3 regions of the Roseomonas sp. BN140053 genome follow, and region 3 is predicted to be linked to each of the others. Evidence: predicted binding sites of a transcription regulator. Region 3 holds the regulator's gene; each other region holds the start of a gene.
The links. Region 3 encodes LexA, which represses DNA repair genes until DNA is damaged. Its sites were predicted from a motif close to TGTTCTANNTANGTTC; they were not measured.
Positions count from the first base shown of each region.

Region 1: a site for LexA is predicted at 2,045-2,060, ahead of parC (DNA topoisomerase IV subunit A). Genes of this name have one in related genera too.
Region 2: a site for LexA is predicted at 3,358-3,373, ahead of recA (recombinase RecA). Genes of this name have one in related genera too.

Region 1 covers NZ_JBLLEB010000008.1:95,293-101,429, forward strand. The annotation lists gene recO (DNA repair protein RecO) at 1-283, shown strand, start outside; gene ACLIBK_RS10280 (hypothetical protein) at 469-1,863, opposite strand; gene parC (DNA topoisomerase IV subunit A) at 2,076-4,319, shown strand; gene ACLIBK_RS10290 (arginyltransferase) at 4,464-5,231, opposite strand; gene ACLIBK_RS10295 (penicillin acylase family protein) at 5,272-6,137, opposite strand, start outside.
Region 2 covers NZ_JBLLEB010000040.1:10,708-16,844, reverse strand. The annotation lists gene ACLIBK_RS22120 (L,D-transpeptidase family protein) at 1-340, opposite strand, end outside; gene ACLIBK_RS22115 (hypothetical protein) at 627-866, opposite strand; gene ACLIBK_RS22110 (DUF1028 domain-containing protein) at 1,159-1,890, shown strand; gene recA (recombinase RecA) at 2,167-3,207, opposite strand; gene ACLIBK_RS22100 (ATP-binding protein) at 3,405-5,087, opposite strand; gene ACLIBK_RS22095 (glycoside hydrolase family 71/99-like protein) at 5,166-6,137, shown strand, end outside.
Region 3 covers NZ_JBLLEB010000001.1:342,839-348,975, forward strand. The annotation lists gene trpD (anthranilate phosphoribosyltransferase) at 181-1,275, shown strand; gene trpC (indole-3-glycerol phosphate synthase TrpC) at 1,351-2,205, shown strand; gene moaC (cyclic pyranopterin monophosphate synthase MoaC) at 2,217-2,708, shown strand; gene glp (gephyrin-like molybdotransferase Glp) at 2,708-3,913, shown strand; gene lexA (transcriptional repressor LexA) at 4,010-4,723, shown strand; gene ACLIBK_RS01645 (ComEC/Rec2 family competence protein) at 4,717-6,137, opposite strand, start outside.

The sequences.
Region 1 (6,137 bases), on a different contig from region 3:
CTGCGCCGCCACCGGCACGCGCGAGGCGCTGACCCACGTGTCCCCCCGCACCGGGCGCGCCGTGTCGGCGGGCGCCGCCGAACCCTTCCTGGACCGGCTGCTGCCCTTGCCGGGCTTCCTGCGCGACCCGGACCTCCCTTCCGGCCCTGCCGACTGGGTGGCGGGGCTGCGGCTGACCGGGCACTTCCTGGCCCGCGACGCTTTCGGCGCACGCCACCGGGCGGTGCCGGACGCGCGCGAGATGTTCTACGACCGCGTCACCGCCCTGGCCGTGGCGGAGTGACTCGCCTGGCCGAGGAGCAGAAGGCCGGGGGAGTGAATTCCCCCAGTCCCCCTCCTTTTTTCGGAAGTAAAAGCGCGCCACCGACCACGGGCGCAGCCCGAAACTCCCGAAAATAGAAGGGGGTCCGGGGGGATACTTCCCCTCGGCTTGCTGATTTCACCAAGCCAAAACAAAGGCAGATGCCGTCACTCCGCCCGCGCGGCCCGCATCAGCACCAGCTCGAAATCGCCGCGCTGATCCTCCAGCCCGTGGGCGCGCAGGAAGGCCGGTCGCGGGGCAGCCGGCAGCGCCAGCCGGGACGACAGGCCCTCGCCGCCATCATCGTCCTCGGCCAGCACGGTGCCGGCCGGGTCCACCAGTTCCAGCACCGTGTCCGTGCCCCGGCGCAGCCCGTGGGTCAGGGCCAGCAGCGCCCCGTCCTCAGACGGCAGGGCGAACACCGCCGCCTGCCCGGCGCGGAGCCGGAGGTGCAGCGACTGCCCGAGCGCCAGGGGCGGACGGTTCGCCGCCTCGGCCGGCGTGCTCGGGCCCTCATAGGGGACGTAGGGCGCCACCGCCTCGACCGCGAGGTCGAACTCGCCGGCCTGCTCGTTCAGCGTCGCCGCGCGCAGCACCACGGCACCCGCACCGGCCTCGCCCAGCGGCAGGCGCGAGCCGAGCCCCTCGCCGCCATCGTCGTCCTCCTCGACCACCTGGCCGGAGGCGTCCAGCAGCTGCAGCACCGTGTCGGTCTGGTTGCGCAGGTTGCGGGTAAAGGCCGCCAGGTTGCGCGGCCCCTCCGGCAGGGCGAAGAAGGCGGCCTGCCCGCGCCGCAGCCGGACATGCACCTCCGCCCCGGCAGCCGGCAGCGGGTAGCGCGCGGCCTCCGCCGCGTTGGTGCCGAAGGGCTGCGGCCCGGGGTCGACGTCGCGGGTCAGCACCACCTCGAAACTGCCGCCGGCATTGTCGGCCGTGCCGGCGCGCACCAGGGCCGGCCGCTGGCCCGAGCCGGACTCCACGCGGGAGGCGAGGCTCTCGTCGCCGCCATCGTCATCCTCCTCGATCACCGTGCCGGCACGGTCGAGCAGGGCCAGGGTGCTGTCTGTGCCCTGGCCCAGGCGCCGCGTCGTCACGATGAAGGGGCCGGTGACCTCCGGCGCGATGCGGAAAAAGGCGTTCTGCCGCCCGTTCAGCTGCACGCTCACCGGCTGGTCGGGGCGCAGCGGCGGGGTGTTCGCGGCATCCTCGCGCCGCAGCGCTACGCCGGCCGTGTTGCCGCCCTGCGAGGGCCGGTTGCCGGCGGCCGGCGGCCGGGTCGGCTCGCGGACCACCGGCGGACGCTCGGCGCCGCTGGGCTCGGGCTTGGTCAGCACCTTGGGCAAATGCGGGCTGCTGTCCTGCACCGGCATCGCTTCAGTCGCCATCGCGCCGCGCCGGGCCTCGGCACCCGGGCCCGCCAGCGCGCCGGCCGCCGGCACCGCCAGAGCCAGGGCGGCCGTTCCCAGCAGGCCCAGCACCCGCATCCCGCCGGGGCGCGACGGCGCGGGGCCACCTGCTGCCCCGGGGGCGTGACCGGCCCGGTCTGCCTGGTGCTGGGTCATCGGCTCTTTCCCCCGTCGTTCCGAAGCGCCTGCTAACGCCCGCGGCGGACGGAGATCAACCCGGGCACCCGCGAACCTGCCGACGGGCCGCGTCGGGCGGCCGGGCGGCGCCGGTCGCTGTCCCAGCCGCCGCCGTGTTTCCCTGGCTTCCGCCGCGCATCGCTGCTAGAACGGAAGCCAGGAACGAATTAGGAACATCTGGGCCGCCCGCCATGCCCGACGACGTGAAGACCCTGCCTCCCGGCCCCGAGGGCGACCGCATCAGCGAGTCGCCGCTGGCCGAGGCGTTGAGCGAGCGCTACCTCGCCTACGCGATGTCCACCATCGTCAGCCGCTCCCTGCCCGATGTGCGGGACGGGCTGAAGCCGGTGCATCGCCGCCTGCTCTGGGCGATGCAGCAGCTGAAGCTGGACCCCGCCGGCGGCTTCAAGAAATGCGCCCGCGTGGTGGGCGATGTGATCGGCAAGTACCACCCGCACGGCGATGCCTCGGTCTACGAGGCGCTGGTGCGGCTGGCGCAGGACTTCGCCGCCCGCTACCCGCTGGTGGAAGGCCAGGGGAACTTCGGCAACATCGACGGCGATAACGCCGCGGCGATGCGCTACACCGAGGCCAAGCTGACCGCCGTGGCCAAGGCGATGCTGGACGGCATCGAGGAGGACGCGGCCGATTTCCGCGCCACCTATGACGGCGAGGAGCAGGAGCCGATCGTCCTGCCGGCCGCCTTCCCGAACCTGCTGGCCAACGGCGCCAACGGCATCGCGGTGGGCATGGCCACCTCCATCCCGCCGCACAATGCCGGCGAGATCTGCGCCGCCGCCTTGGAACTGGTGCGCAATCCCGCGGCCACCACGGCGGAGCTGGTGCAGCACATGCCCGGCCCGGACTTCCCCACTGGCGGCGTGCTGGTGGAGAGCCACGAGGCCATCCTGCAGGCCTACGAGACCGGCCGCGGCGGCTTCCGGCTGCGCGCCAAGTGGGAGGTGGAGAAGGCGAAGAACGGCCTGTGGCAGGTCGTGATCACCGAGATCCCCTACCAGGTGCAGAAGTCGCGGCTGATCGAGCAGATCGCCGAGCTGATGGAGCAGAAGAAGCTCCCGCTGCTGGCCGACATCCGCGACGAGAGCACGGACGTGGTGCGCGTGGTGCTGGAACCGCGCGCCCGCACGGTCGAGCCGGCGATGCTGATGGAAACGCTGTTCCGCGCGACGCCGCTGGAAAGCCGCATCCCGCTGAACATGAACGTGCTGACCGCCGATCGCACGCCCAGGGTGATGGGGCTGCGCGAGGTGCTGCGGCACTGGCTGGACCACCGGCAGATCGTGCTGGTGCGCCGCTCGCAGCACCGGCTCGCCGCGATCGAGCGGCGGCTGGAGATCCTCGACGGCTACCTGATCGTCTACCTCAACCTGGACGAGGTGATCCGCATCGTCCGCGAGGAGGACCACCCCAAGGAAGCGCTGATCCGCACCTTCACCCTGACGGACGTGCAGGCGGAGGCGGTGCTGAACATGCGCCTGCGCGCCCTGCGCAAGCTGGAGGAGATGGAGCTGCGGCGCGAGCACAAGAAGCTCTCCGCCGAGCAGAAGGGCCTGCAGAAGCTGCTGGGCAGCGAAGCCGCCCGCTGGAAGCGCATCGCCGAGGAACTGGAAGCCACGCGCGAGCAGTTCGGCTCCGGCCCGCTGGGGGACCGCCGCACGCTGCAGCAGGCCGCCCCCGAAGCGACGTCGGTGGACACCTCCGCCTTCGTGGAGCGCGAGCCGGTCACGGTGATCCTCAGCGAGAAGGGCTGGCTGCGCGCCCAGAAGGGCCACCTGCCCGAGGATGCGGAGCTGCGCTTCAAGGAAGGCGACTCCCTGCTGCTGCGGCTGCACGCCGAGACCACGGACCGCATCTGCTTCCTGGCCTCCAACGGCCGTTCCTACACGGTGAAGGCGGATGCCCTGCCGCGCGGCCGCGGCGACGGGCAGCCGGTGCGGCTGCTGATCGACCTGGCCAACGAGGACGAGGTGATCGCCGCCTTCGTGTGGAAGGAAGGGCTGAAGTTCCTCCTGGCCTCCCGCAGCGGCCGCGGCTTCGTGGCGAAGTCCGAGGACCTGCTGGCCGAGAAGCGCACCGGCAAGCAGGTGCTGGTGGTGGACAGCCCCGACACGCTGCACGCCTGCGTGGATGCCGAGGGCGACACGGTCGCCACAGTCGGGGAGAACCGCAAGCTGCTGGTCTTTCCACTGGAACAGGTGCCGACCATGTCGCGCGGCCGCGGCGTCGCGCTTCAGGGCTACAAGGATGGCGGGCTGTCTGATGTGACGGTGTTCTCCGCCCGCGCCGGCCTCAGCTGGAAGCTGGGCGACCGGGTGCGCACGGAAACCGTGCTGACGACGTGGCGCGGCAATCGCGGCGGGGCCGGCAAGCAGCCGCCCAACGGCTTCCCGCGGTCTAACCGTTTCGACGGGTAGGCGGTAACAGCAGCGCCTAAGCCGGGGGGAAATATCCCCCCGGACCCCCTTCTATTTTTGGGAGTTTCGGGGTGCGCCGGTGGCCACGGCGCTCTTAACCCCCGAAAAAAGGAGGGGGCTCGGGGGAGTTCACTCCCCCGGCCTTCAGGCCACCGTCTCCGGCGCGAAGGCCGCCGGCTCCGGCACTTCGCTGTCGGTCAGCGCCCGCCAGGTGCCGCCGCTCAGGATCTCGCTCGGCCGGAAGCGGGCCTTGTAGGCCATCTTGCGGCTCTGCGGCACCCAGTAGCCCAGGTACACGAAGGGCAGGCCGAGCTGCACCGCCCGCCCCACCAGCCACAGGATGGCGAAGGTGCCCAGCGACCGGCGCTCCAGCGCCATGTCGTAGAAGGAATACACCGCCGACAGCCCGTCCCCGAGCATGTCGGTCAGGCAGGCGCCCACCAGCCGGTCGCCGGGGTCGCGGAACTCCACCATGTTGGTGGTGATCGGCGTGTCCTCGACCATGGCGCGGTAATCGTAGAAGCCCATCGCGGCCATGTCGCCGTCGCCGTGCCGCGCCTGTTGGTAGCGCTGGAACAGCGCGAACTGCTCCGCCGTGGCGCGGGCCTGGGCTTCGCGCACGGACAGCCCGGCATTGGCGCGGGCGATGCGGCGTTGGGTGCGGTCGGGGGCGAAGTCGGCGGCGCGGATGCGGATGGGGATGCAGGCGCGGCAGCCCGGGCAGACCGGCGCATAGGCGATGTTGTGCGAGCGGCGAAAGCCTGCCCGCGACAGGCGGTCGTGCAGCACCTCGCCATCCGGCCCGGCCAGTTCGGTCACGATCTTCCGCTCCGTCCGGCCCTGGAGATAGGGGCAGGGCAGGGGGGCGGTGGTGTAGAAGAACTGCGGGCGGGTCGGCGGACGCTGGAGCATGAGCCTCCTATTGTCGGGATTCACCCCCGGCTCGGCAATGCTAACGCGCGGAAACCCGTCCCGATTCCGTCGCCGGCAGCAGTTCCAGGCGGCTGGCCACCGGCACCTCCCGCCGCAACAGCACCGGCCGCCCCGCGGCCCAGCGGGCATTCAGGTCCGACCAGTGCCGCGACAGCGGGTTGCCCGACTGTCCCGTGGCGATCGCCACCCAAATCCCGTCCGGCGAGGACAGGTCCGCCACCATGCGCAGCCCGGCGCCGTGCACATGGGCGAAGTCGTCCCGATAGCCGCCGCGGTTCACCGTTCCCCCATCCCCGGGCGTGGCCACGGTGATGCCGGTCCAATCCGACAGCACGGGGATGAAGCGCAGCAGCGGATGCTCGAAGCGCGCCACGTGCACCGCCCCCCAGCGCCAAGCCGAGGGATCGGCGCCGAAGCGGTCGGCCAGCTCCTGGGCGGAGCGTTCCAGCGCCTGGGCGGCCAGCGCCTCGCAACCGGGCGGGCCGCACCAGGCGGCCGTCGGCGCCTCCGGCCCCAGCACCGAGGCCAGGAATTCCGGGCTGGCGGAGGCGGTGCCGGCCGGCAGCCCGCCCTGCGCGAGCACCAGCCGCCCGACCTCCCGCAGCCAAGCGTTGAAGATCAGCGGCTGCGGCCGGTCAGCCGCCATCTCGCCGTCCCAGGTGGTCAGCAGGTCGCGCACCTGCCCGGCCAAGCCGTCCGGCCGTGGGAAGCGGCGCAGCAGCGGCAGCAGGTCGCGCGCCAGCAGGCTCACCGTGTCCTCCTGCAGGGCGACGAAATCTCCCGGCGCATGCCGCGGGCGCTCGCGCAGAACCTCGGCGATGCGGCGGAAGCGCCAGTCGCCCGGCCAGTCCCGGCCGAGAAACACCGGCGAGTCCGCCGGCTGCA
Region 2 (6,137 bases), on a different contig from region 3:
CGCGCAGGATATCCATGCGGTTGGCCGGCACCCGCAGCCGGCCCAGCAGGAGGTCGCTCAGAGCGGCGGAGGCGGCACGCTGGACACCGTTGGTGAAGCCGCGCGGGTCGCCGGCGGCCATCGCATCGGGCGGCACGGCATAGGCGGCGGGGTCCAGCCCGTCCTCCTCCAGCCGCCGCAGCCGTGCGGCCAGCCGGAGCATGGCCGGCAGCGCGGCGGGCTCCCCGGGCCCCTGCGCCGCGAGAGGCAGCGGGCTGGCGGCCCCGAGAGCAGCCAGGCAAAGGTCACGTCGGCGCATGGCGGCAGGAATAGCGGCGGCGGGGGTCGCGTGCCAAGCCATTCGGCGCCTGGCCGCCTCGGCGCAGACCGGGGAGGTTCCGGCAGGTCCGGGCGGGCGCCGTTCCGGCGCGGCGGTTCGCCTTACTTCCTTGACTTCCTTACCGCGAGTGGTCGCGGCAGGGCGGCTTTCAGAAAATAATCCTACAACAACAGGAGGTTGGCGGTCAAGCACGGCGCGCGATGTGACAGATTCCGCCATTTCTGACATATCCGGCCTGGGCCGGGTCCGTCAGCCTCCCGGGCGCTTCGCCGCCCCGGCCGGGATCCGCGCGGCCCGCCCTGGGCTCTCAGCGCGCGCGCCACAGGGTCAGCAGCACCGCCAGCACGGCGATGATCACCGCGGCGTAGAGCAGGGCGCGCAGGATGGCCCACCATTCCGACGCCTTGTCCGGGGCGCCTTCCTCCTGCTTGTAGGCCGGGCGGGGAGGCCGGACGATCGCGTTGTCCGGCACCTCCGGCGCGACGGCCGGCAGGGAGGATCGTTCCCCGTCTCCGCCCCGGACCTGATCCGTCGTGTCGATCGCCATGACCTCTGCCAGCCTCCGGACGGCGTTCAATGCCCCTGAGTTGTGAAACTGCCCCGAACCTCGCGCCCGAGCAAAGGGGTCGTCACGCTTCCGGGCCTGATCCGGGGTGATTTCGTTCCGCCGACACCGGTTTCCGCCCGTCGCCCGCCCTTTCGGCACGGGATGGGCCGCCACCCGGCGTTCCGCCCCCGGCAGCGGCCGCGCCGAGGCGGGGCGGATTCGCGGTCCCGGGGCCGCTGTTCGCGCCGGCGATCCGCACTACCCTGCGGTTTTCCCAGCACCGAGGCCGCGCATGACCTGGTCCATCCTCGCCCGCGACCCCGCCACTGGCGCCTTTGCCGTGGCCGTCACCACCTGCGCCTTTGCCGTAGGGGCGTCCTGCCCCTTCCTGCGCGCGGGGGTCGGGGCGGTGTCCACCCAGTCCTTCACCAACCGCTATCTCGGCCCCGCCATCCTGGACGGCATGGCGCGCGGCCTGCCGCCGGGCGCCGCCATCGAGGGCGCTCTGGCCGGCGACGCCGGCCGCCACATCCGGCAGGTGCACGCACTGGACCGGCATGGGCGCGGCGCGGCCTGGACCGGCAGCCAGTGCGTGGACTGGGCCGGCGACCTGTCCGGCGCCGCGGTTCCCCCGGACGTGTCGCTGGCCGGCAACATGCTGGCGGGCGGCGAGGTGCTGGCGGGCACGCTGGCCGCCTTCACCGCCGGGACGGCGCTGCCCTTGCCCGAGCGGCTGCTGGCGGCCCTCGATGCCGGGGAGGCCGCGGGCGGCGACCGGCGCGGCCGGCAATCCGCGGCGCTGGTGATGGTGGGCGCGGAGGACTTCCCCGACCTCGACCTGCGCGTCGACGACCATCCCGAGCCGCTGGCCGAGCTGCGCCGGCTGCTGGGCATCTGGCGCCGCGACCGGGCGCCGTTCCTGGACCGCGCGCCGCGCAAGGCCGCCCCCTCCGGCTTCATTGACCTCGACGCCATCGAGGCGCGCTGGCGCGAGCTGGGGCTGGATCTGCGTTTCCCGCGCTGAGGGGAAACGCCGCCCGACACCGCGGCATGGCGAGGGCCAGGGGAGTGAACTCCCCCGGACCCCCTCCTTTTTTCGGGAGTTCAGGAGAGCGCCCCTGGACACGGGCACACCGGAAAACTCCCGAGAATCGAGGGAGACACGGGGGGGATGCCTTCCCCGGCTCGGCGATGAGGTGGGGGGTCCCGCAGGGCAACCGGCCCTGGAACGCGAAAAGGGCCGCGCCTCGCGGCACGGCCCTTTCCATTCATCTGCCCGCGGTATTGCCGCGGCCGGGGATCACTCCGCGGCGGCGGTGGCGTCCTCGGGCTCGGGCGCCGTCATCATGGTGTCGGCCACCGCGCTGGACTGGTCGCGGATGCGCTTCTCGATGCTGTCGGCCATCTCGGGATGGTCGCGCAGGAACTGCTTGGCGTTCTCGCGCCCCTGGCCGATCCGCTGGCTATCGGCGGAGAACCAGGCGCCCGACTTCTCCACCACGCCGGCCTTGACGCCGAGGTCGATCAGTTCGCCGACCTTGGAGATGCCTTCGCCGTAGAGGATGTCGAACTCGACCTGCCGGAAGGGCGGGGCCATCTTGTTCTTCACCACCTTCACGCGGGTCTGGTTGCCCACCACCTCGTCGCGGTCCTTGATCTGCCCGATGCGGCGGATCTCCATGCGGACCGAGGCGTAGAACTTCAGCGCGTTGCCGCCGGTCGTGGTCTCGGGGTTGCCGAACATGACGCCGATCTTCAACCGGATCTGGTTGAGGAAGATCATCATGCAGTTCGAGCGGGAGATGGAGCCGGTCAGCTTGCGCAGCGCCTGGGACATCAGGCGGGCGTGCAGGCCGACATGGCTGTCGCCCATCTCGCCTTCCAGCTCGGCCCGCGGCACCAGGGCAGCGACGCTGTCGATCACCAGCACGTCGATGGCGCCGGAGCGCACCAGCGTGTCGGCGATTTCCAGCGCCTGCTCGCCGGCATCGGGCTGCGAGATCAGCAGGTCGTCGACGTTGACGCCCAGCTTCTTGGCGTAACCGGGATCGAGCGCGTGCTCGGCGTCGATAAACGCGCAGGTGCCGCCGCGCTTCTGCGCCTCGGCGATGGCGTGCAGCGCCAGCGTCGTCTTGCCCGAGGATTCCGGCCCGTAGATCTCGATGATCCGGCCCTTCGGCAGGCCGCCAATGCCCAGCGCGAGGTCGAGGCCGAGGGAGCCGGTCGGCACCACCTCGATGTCGGCCATGCTCTGCTTGGCGCCGAGCCGCATCACCGAGCCCTTGCCGAAGGCCCGCTCGATCTGGCTCAGAGCCGCGTCGAGCGCCTTGTTCTTTTCCATCCTGCCCCCTGATCGCCCCTGTTCTGGGGCGGAAAACCCGCAACCGAGAGTGTTTGGCCTCGAAGCGTCCTGCGACCCCTGGTGCGCGCGAGCCTAGTCTCATTCAGGACCCGCCGCCACGTCCAAGGGTCCGCTTCGCGACCACCGTTCTGTTCGCTATATGTTCACTCCTAAGCCGGAACACAACGGGAAAATGCTCAGGCGAGAACCTCCCGGATCAGTGCTGCCAGCTGGGTGGGACGATAGGGCTTGGCGAGGAATCGCGTGCCCGGTTCCACACCGCCGCCATCCAGCGCCGCCTCGGCATAGCCGCTGACCAGCACCACCCGCAGCGCCGGCAGGGCGGCCCGCGCGGCCCGCGCCAGCGCCAGCCCGTCCATGCCCGGCATCGCCACGTCCGACACCAGCACGTCGGGCACGAAGCCGCCCGCCAGCAGGTCCAGCGCGTCCTCCCCGCCATCCGCCGCATGCACCTGCATGCCCTGCGCGGTCAGGGCGCGTTCCGCGAGGCGGCGCAGCGGCGCCTCGTCGTCCACCAGCAGCACCTGCGGCGGCCGGGGCGCGGGCGCCGCGGCGTCGGGCCCCGCGGCAAGGGCGGGTCCGTTCTCCGGGGCAACGCCGCCCCCGGCGGCACCGGCGCGGGGCACGGCATCCGCCACGGGCGCGGGGGTGGCGGGCGCCGGCTGTTCGGAGGCGGTGGATGCCTGCTGTTCGGGGGTGGTGGCCACCGCGCCCGCTTCCTCGCCCTGGTAGCGCGGCAGGAAGATGCGGAAGCTGCTGCCCTCGCCCAGCCTGCTGGACACCTGCAGCGCCCCGCCGGACTGCCGGATGATGCCGTGCACCGTGGCCAGGCCCAGCCCCGTGCCGCCCTCCTCCGTGCGCGTGGTGAAGAAGGGCTCGAAGATCCGCGGCAGCAGCTCGGGCGGGATGCCCGGGCCGGTGTCGGACACGGTCAGCACCGACCAGCGGCCGGGCGGCAACGGGTCGGGCAGGCCGGGCTCCTCGCGCAGCGCCACCACCGTGCCGGTGCCGATGCTCAGCCGGCCCCGCCCGCCCATCGCCTGCCGCGCATTGCTCGCGAGGTTCAGCACCACTTGGTCGAGCTGCACGGGGTCCACGCGCACCCGCCGCCCGGGCACGCCGGGCTCGACCGCCAGCTGGATGCCGTGCCCCAGCATCTGCCGCAGCAGGGGCTCCATGGCGGCCAGGGCCTCGTCCAGCACCACCACCCGGGGTTCCAGGTGCTGCCGCCCGGCCAGGGCCAGCAGCCGCCGCACCAGCGCCGCGCCGCGGTCGGCCGCGGCCAGCAGCGGGTCCAGTTCCTCCCCCGTGTCGGGGGCGTGCTGGCGCACCGCCTCGGCCGCGACGACGATCACCGACAGCAGGTTGTTGAAGTCGTGCGCGATGCCGCCCGCGAGCTGCCCCACCACCCGCAGCCGCTCGCCTTCCTCGGCCCGCGCGCGGAAGCGCCGGCGCTCGGACAGGTCCTCGAACAGCAGCAGCCGGTGCCCGCCCGGCAGCGGGTGCAGGCGGCAGGACACCAGCGGCGCTTCGGTGCCCCCCGGCGCGGCCAGCATCGCCTCGATGGGGGTCACGCCGCTGCCGTCCAGCCAGCGCAGCATCGCCGGCCGCGCCGCCGCCGCGAAGAGCCGGTCGGCCGGCAGCGGCGCGGCGGCGGGCGGCGCGGGCAGCAGCGGCAGCGCGGGGGCCGGGGCCGCCAGCGCGAAAGCCGGGCCCAGCAGCGCCCGCAGCGCCGGATTGGCCTGCCGCACGCGGTGGGCGGCATCCAGCAGCGCCGCCGGTTCGCCCATCGCCTCGAACAGCACGGCGAAGTCGCCGGGGTCGGAGCGGCGCCAAAGCCATTCCAGAAGCGCCTGCAACGCCCGAGCTCCTTGTTGACCGGTGCCGCCCGCATGGAGGACTCCGGCGTGCCCGCCCATGCTAGGCTCGCGCCCATCATGCGCAACGCCCTGCTCTTTCTCGCCGTGGTGGCGGCCATCCTGGCCGGTGCCACCGCCGCCCGGGCCGAGGGACTCGATGGCACCATGATCGTCGGCTACCAGGGCTGGTTCGCCTGCCCCGGCGACGAGGGTCCCGGCGGCCGCGGCTGGGTGCACTGGTTCGACCGCGGCTCGGGCCTGGGGCTGCGCCCCACCGTGGACCTGCTGCCCGACGTGTCCGGGATGCCCGAGGACGCGCTCTGCGACACGCCCCTCAAACTGCCGGACGGCCGGACACTGCGGGTCTTTTCCTCCCAGCGGCGCGGCACGGTGGACACGCATTTCCGCTGGATGGCGCAGCACGGCATCCACGGCGCCGCGCTGCAGCGCTTCGCCACCGGGCTGCGGCCGCCCTTCAAGGCCGCCAACGACCGCGTGCTGTCGCTGGTGGCCGAGGCCGCCGCGGCGCATGGCCGCAGCTTCTTCGTGACCTACGACATCAGCGGCCTCGCGCCCGACCGGGTGGGCGACGTCGTGGCGGACTGGCGGGCGCTGCGCGCGTCCGGCGTGGTGGACGGCCCGGCCTGGCAGCGGCACCGCGGGCGGCCCGTGCTGGGGATCTTCGGCGTCGGCAGCTTCAACCGCGCCACCCCCGACCCTGCCGCCGGGCAGGCGCTGGTCGACGCGCTGCGCGCCGCCGGGCCGGTGACGCTGATGGGCGGCGTTCAGGCAAACTGGCGCACGCTGGACGGCAACCCGCGCCCCGATCCCGCTTGGGGGGCGGTGTTCCGCTCCTTCGACATCATCAGCCCCTGGAGCGTCGGCGCCTTTGTCGACGATGCCGGCGCGGACACCTTTCTGCGCAACCGCATCGTGCCGGACCTGGCGGAAGCCCGCCGCCTCGGCCGCGACTACATGCCGGTGATCTTTCCCGGCTTCACCTGGAGCAACCTGTCCGCCGCCCGCGGCCGGCCGTCACCGGCCAACGGC
Region 3 (6,137 bases):
GTCGGGCCGGGCCGGCCGACGCCCGGCCCCTGCGGCACTGCGCCGGTGGCACACCACCGGTTGCGGTCCGGATACCGGCGCGGCCGTTGGTTCCGCGATGCGGGGTGATCGGCTGGGCGTCGGCGGCGAGGCGCGCGGCGGCGCCGCCCGCCCGGTCCGCGCAGCTTGCTTCGCTGCCGCATGGGACCGAAACTCGGCGGGCATGACCCCTTCCGCCGCGCGCTTCGCCACCCTGCACCGCCGCAACAGATCGGCCGCCTGACGGTGTCGCTCCGACCAGTCCTGGCGCGACTCGCCGCGGGCGAACGCCTGGCCGAAACGGAAGCCGAGGAAGCCTTCGGCACCGTCATGGCCGGCGAGGCCACGCCCGCCCAGATCGCTGCCATGGTGATGGCCATGCGCGTGCGCGGCGAAACCGTGGCGGAGATGACCGGCGCGGTGCGGGCGATGCGCGCCCGGATGGTGTCGGTGCAGGCCCCCGCGGGCGCCATCGACATCGTCGGCACCGGCGGCGACGGCGCCGGCACGCTCAACATCTCCACCGCGGCGGCGTTGGTGGTGGCGGCCGCGGGCGTGCCGGTGGCCAAGCACGGCAACCGGGCGCAGTCCTCCCGCTCCGGCACGGCGGATGCCCTCGCGACGCTGGGCGTCAACCTGGACGTGCCGCTCGATCGCCTGCCGGACGTCTTCGCTGCGGCCGGGATGGCCTTCCTGATGGCGCAGCGCCATCACGCCGCCCTGCGCCACGCGGCAGGCCCGCGGGTCGAGCTGGGCACCCGCACGGTGTTCAACCTGCTCGGCCCCCTGGCCAACCCCGCGGGCGTGCGGCGGCAGCTGACCGGCGCCTTTTCCGCGGAATGGCTGCGGCCGATGGCGGAAACCCTGGCGCGGCTGGGCACGGAGCGTGCCTGGCTCGTGCACGGCCAGGGGCTGGACGAGCTCTGCCTGGCCGGGCCATCGCAGGTGGTGGAACTGCGGGACGGCCGCATCCGCGCCTTCGAGGTGTCCCCTGAGCAGGCCGGACTGCCCCGCGCGCCCAACGAGGCCCTGCGCGGCGGCGAGCCGGCGGAAAACGCCGCGGCGCTGCTGGCCCTGCTGGACGGCGCCCCCGGGGCCTATCGGGATTGCGTCCTGCTGAACGCGGCGGCGGCCCTTGTCGTGGCCGGCAAGCATGACGATCTTGCCCCCGCCGCGGTGGATGCCGCCCGCGCGATCGACAGCGGTGCAGCGCGAACCGTGCTCGACCGCCTTCGCGTCGCGACCGCTCCGCAGTGACCTGGTGCGTTGTCCCCCCGCTCCGCACCCGAACGACGCTCCATGACCCGGCCGACCGGGTTCCAGGAACCCCAGATGGACCAGACCCCTCCGCTCGCAGCCCCGGTCGTGGCCGGCGCCTCCTCCAGCGCCGCCATCCCCGACGTGCTGGCCCGCATCATGGCCGGCAAGGCGGTGGAGGTGCGCGAGCGCTCCCTCGAAACGCCGGCCTCCGAGCTGGAACGGCGGGCGCGGCATGCCCCCAAGGCACGCTCCTTCACCGGGGCGCTCTGCGCCGCCGTCGGTGAGGGCCGCACCGGCCTGATCGCCGAGATCAAGCGCGCTTCCCCCTCCGGCGGGCTGATCCGGGAGCCTTTCGACCCCGCCGCCCTGGCGCGCGACTATTGCGAGGCCGGCGCCGCCTGCCTGTCCGTGCTGACGGACGCGCCGGATTTCCAGGGCTCGGCCGAGCACCTGATCGCCGCGCGGGGCGCCTGCCACCTGCCCACGCTGCGCAAGGACTTCCTGTTCGACCCCTGGCAGGTGCTGGAAGCCCGCGTCATGGGCGCCGACTGCATCCTGCTGATCCTGGCGGCGCTGAGCGATGCCCAGGCCCAGGAGCTGGAGGACACCGCCCGCGCCCTGGACATGTCCGTGCTGGCCGAGGTGCATGACGAGCGCGAGCTGGACCGGGCGCTGGGCCTGGAAACCCGGCTGATCGGCATCAACAACCGCGACCTCCGGACGCTGCGCACGGACCTCGCCACCACGGAGCGCCTGGCGCCGCTGGTGCCGGCCGACCGCATCCCGGTGGGCGAGAGCGGCATCCGCACCCCCGCCGACGTGCGCCGCATGGCCGCGGCCGGGGCGCGCTGCTTGCTGGTGGGCGAGCACCTGCTGCGCCAGCCCGACGTGGGCGCCGCCGCCCGCGAGCTCATCCGCGCCGCATGAGCGGGGGCGGCATGAGCGGGGCCGGCGGGGACAGCCCCCTCACCCATTTCGACGCCGCTGGCCGGGCGGCGATGGTGGACGTGTCCGGCAAGGCGGAAACCGAGCGCCGCGCCACGGCGCGCGGCCGCGTGGTGATGCAGCCGGCCACGCTGGCGCTGATCCGCGGCGGCCAGGTGGGCAAGGGCGACGTGCTCGGCATCGCCCGGGTGGCGGGCATCATGGCGGCCAAGCGCACGGCCGAGCTGATCCCGCTCTGTCATCCCCTGCCGATTTCCGCCGTGACCCTGGAACTGGAGCCCACCGGCGAGGACGCCGTGGAGATCGCTGCCACCGTGACCACGGCCGGCCGCACGGGGGTGGAGATGGAGGCGCTGTGTGCCGTCACCGTGGCGGCCCTGACCATCTACGACATGTGCAAGGCCGCCGACCGCGGCATGCGCATCGAGGCGGTGCGGCTGACCCGCAAGTCCGGCGGCAAGTCCGGGCTGTTCGAGGCCCCCTGATGATCTCCGTCGAGGAGGCGCTCGGGCGCGTCCTGGGCGCCCTGGCGCCGGTCCCGGCCGAGGTCGTGGCGCTGCCGCAGGCCTGGAACCGCGTCCTCGCCGCCCCCGTTGCCGCCCGGCTGACCCAGCCGCCGGCCGATGTTTCGGCGATGGACGGCTACGCCCTGCGCGCCGCCGACGCGACCGAGGGCGCCACCCTGTCGGTCACCGGCGAGGCCCCGGCCGGGCATCCCTTCGCCGGGCAGGTCGGCCCGGGCGAAGCGGTGCGCATCTTCACCGGGGCGGTGTTGCCGGACGGGGCCGACGGCGTCCTGCTGCAGGAGGATGCCGAGCGGTCGGGAAACGCCGTCACCGTGCGGGAAGCCGTGACGGCCGGGCGCTGGATCCGCCGCCGCGGGCTGGACTTCGCCGCCGGCGACGCGCTGCTGCCGGCCGGTCGCCGCCTCAACGCCCGGGACATCGGCCTGGCCGCGGCCGCCAACCATCCCTGGCTGACCGTGCACCGGCGGCCGCGAATCGGCATCCTGGCCACCGGGGACGAGATCGTGCTGCCCGGCGAGCCGCTGGCCGCCGGCAACATCGTCTCCTCCAACGCCCACGCCCTGGCGGCCCTGGTGCGCGCGGCCGGGGCGGAGCCGGTGGTGCTGCCCATCGCGGCTGACCGGCCTGATGCCGTCGCGGCGGCCGGTGCGGCCTCGGCCGGCTGCGACCTGCTGGTGACCACGGGGGGCGCCAGCGTCGGCGACCACGACCTGGTGCAGAGCGCCCTGGTGCCGCAGGGATTCGAGCTCGATTTCTGGCAAATCGCCATGCGCCCGGGAAAGCCGCTGATCTGGGGCCGGCTGCGCCATGTTCCCCTTCTGGGCCTGCCCGGGAACCCGGTTTCCGCCCTGGTCTGCGGCGTGCTGTTCCTGCTGCCGGCCATTGCCCGGCTGTCCGGCCTGCCCGCCGGGCCGACGCCGACCCAGACCGCCCTGGTCGGCCGCGACCTGGCGGCGAACGACCGGCGGCAGGACTACCTGCGGGCGCGAATCGAGGTCGGCGAGGGCGGGGAAACCGTGGCGACGCCCTTCGCGATGCAGGACAGCTCCATGCTGCGGACCCTCGCGGCCGCCGATGCCCTGGTGATCCGAGCGCCGCACGCGCCCCCCTTGCCGGCGGGATCGCGGGTGGAGATCATCCATCTCGCGGCACTTGGCCTGTGAATCGTGGGGACAACTTGACCAACCGGTTGGAACCTATCTAGAACAGCGGAGCGGGTTGCTGTTTTGTTCGCCCGCATCGCGGCCGGAGAACGCATCATGCTCACGCGGAAGCAGCACGAGCTGCTCGCCTTCATCGATCAGCACCTGCGTCAGACCGGGTTCTCGCCGTCCTTCGAGGAAATGAAGGAAGCGCTGAACCTGCGCTCCAAGTCCGGTATTCACCGCCTGATCACGGCGCTGGAGGAGCGCGGCTTCCTGAAGCGGCGCGCCCACCGCGCCCGCGCCTTGGAAGTGATGCGGCTGCCCGACAACCTGGCCCCGGTGAAGCCGGCCCCGGCGCCCGCCCCCGCGGCAGGCTTCGCGCCCAACGTCATCCGCGGCAATTTCGCGCCCAACCTGAGCGGCATCGCCCGCAGCAACGACGCCGCCGCGGTGCACCTGCCCCTGTACGGCCGCATCGCCGCCGGCCTGCCGATCGAGGCGCTGCGCGACCAGGGCACCAGCATCGAGGTCCCGGCCGCCCTGCTGGGCAGCGGCGACCACTACGCCCTGGAAGTCGCCGGCGATTCGATGGTGGATGCCGGCATCCTGGACGGCGACACCGTGATCATCCGGCGCGGCGACGTGGCGGATAACGGCGCCATCGTGGTGGCCCTGGTGGACGAGGCCGAGGTCACGCTGAAGCGGCTGCGCAAGCGCGGCAACTCCATCGCGCTGGAAGCGGCCAATGCCCGCTACGAGACCCGCATCTTCGGCCCCGACCGCGTGAAGGTGCAGGGCAAGCTGATCGGGCTGCTGCGCCGCTACTGAGGCGCTTCCGGGCGGAAGGCCGCGCCGCCCTCATCCGTCGGCGCCGCGGGTTCGCGCAGCCGCGGCACGGGCAGCGGCGGAACCCAGGGCCGGTCGCCGCGCCAGGCGCGGTCGGACACCACCTCCACCCCGTCGGGGCGCAGGCGGATGGCGTGGGCGCCGTTTCGCCACACGCTGAACCGGTCGACGATCGCAGGCTGCGCCGTTCCCGGGGGGCAGCGGCCGCGGATCGGTTCCGCCGACACCAGCACGGCGGCGCGGCCGCACCAGGGTGCCGCCAGCACCGGTATGGGGGGCGAGCCCCTCGGCACCGCGGCGGCCCGCAGCAGCGCGGCCATCGGCGTGTTGTCCCCCGGCCGCAGCAGGCAGCTCGCTTCCGTGCAGGACACGGCGCCGTTCGCGGCCTCGCCGTGCCGCGGGAAGGGCTGCGCGGAAACTTCGCCCCATCCCCGCAGCCAGTTGTCCCGGGTGAAGTCCCCCGAGCCCGAAGCCCGTTCCAGGAACACGCCGTTCTCGGTGGCCAGGGCGATCAGCCGTCCGTCGGAGGACACCAGTAAGTCCGGCCGCGGTGTCCAGCTGCCCGAGGCAATCCCCAGGATCACCGGCGCAATGCCCAGCAGCCGCAACCGCGTGCGCCACAGGCAGAGCCAGCAGAGACCGGCCGCTATCAGCAGCAGACCGGAGGCCGGGATCGGCGGCGCCACCGTGGCCGCGGCCGGCCAGGCAGCGACCACCCGCGCCGTCAGCAGCACGACGTCCAGCCCCCATCCCATGACGGTCAGCGCCCAGCCTTCCAGCCCCAGGGGCATCAGCGCCATGGCCAGCATCCCCGCCGGCATGACCCAGAAGGAGGTGACGGGCACCGCCACGGCGTTGGACAGCACGCCGTAGATCTGCAGCCGGCCGAAATGGTGCAGCCCGAAGGGCATGGTGGCGAGCCCGGCGATCACCGAAGTGAGGCACAGCCCGGCGAGCAGGAGGAGCGCACGCGTCCGGAGCCGCCCGTCCCCCTGCCAGCGCCGGACCGTGCCGCGCATCGCCTCCCACCCCGCGGACAGCGCCAGCCCGGCGGCAAAGGACATCTGGAAGGAGGGGCCGAGCACGGCATCGGGTTGCCACAGCAGCACGACCGCGGCCGCCAGGGCCATGCTGCGCAAGGATACGGCCCGCCGCCCGAGCAGCAGCCCGGCCGTGGCCACCAGGGCCAGCGCGAAGGCCCGCAGCATGGGAACCTGCAATCCCGTCAGCACCGTGTAGGCGCCCCCGAGCAGCAGGCCGACCACGCCGCCCATCGCCTTCGCGTCCAGGCGCAGCGCCAGGAAGGGCGCCAGCGACACCAGGAAGCGCGTCACGGCGAAGCCGAGCCCGATCACGATGGCGACGTGCAGCCCTCCGACGGAGAGCAGGTGCGCGA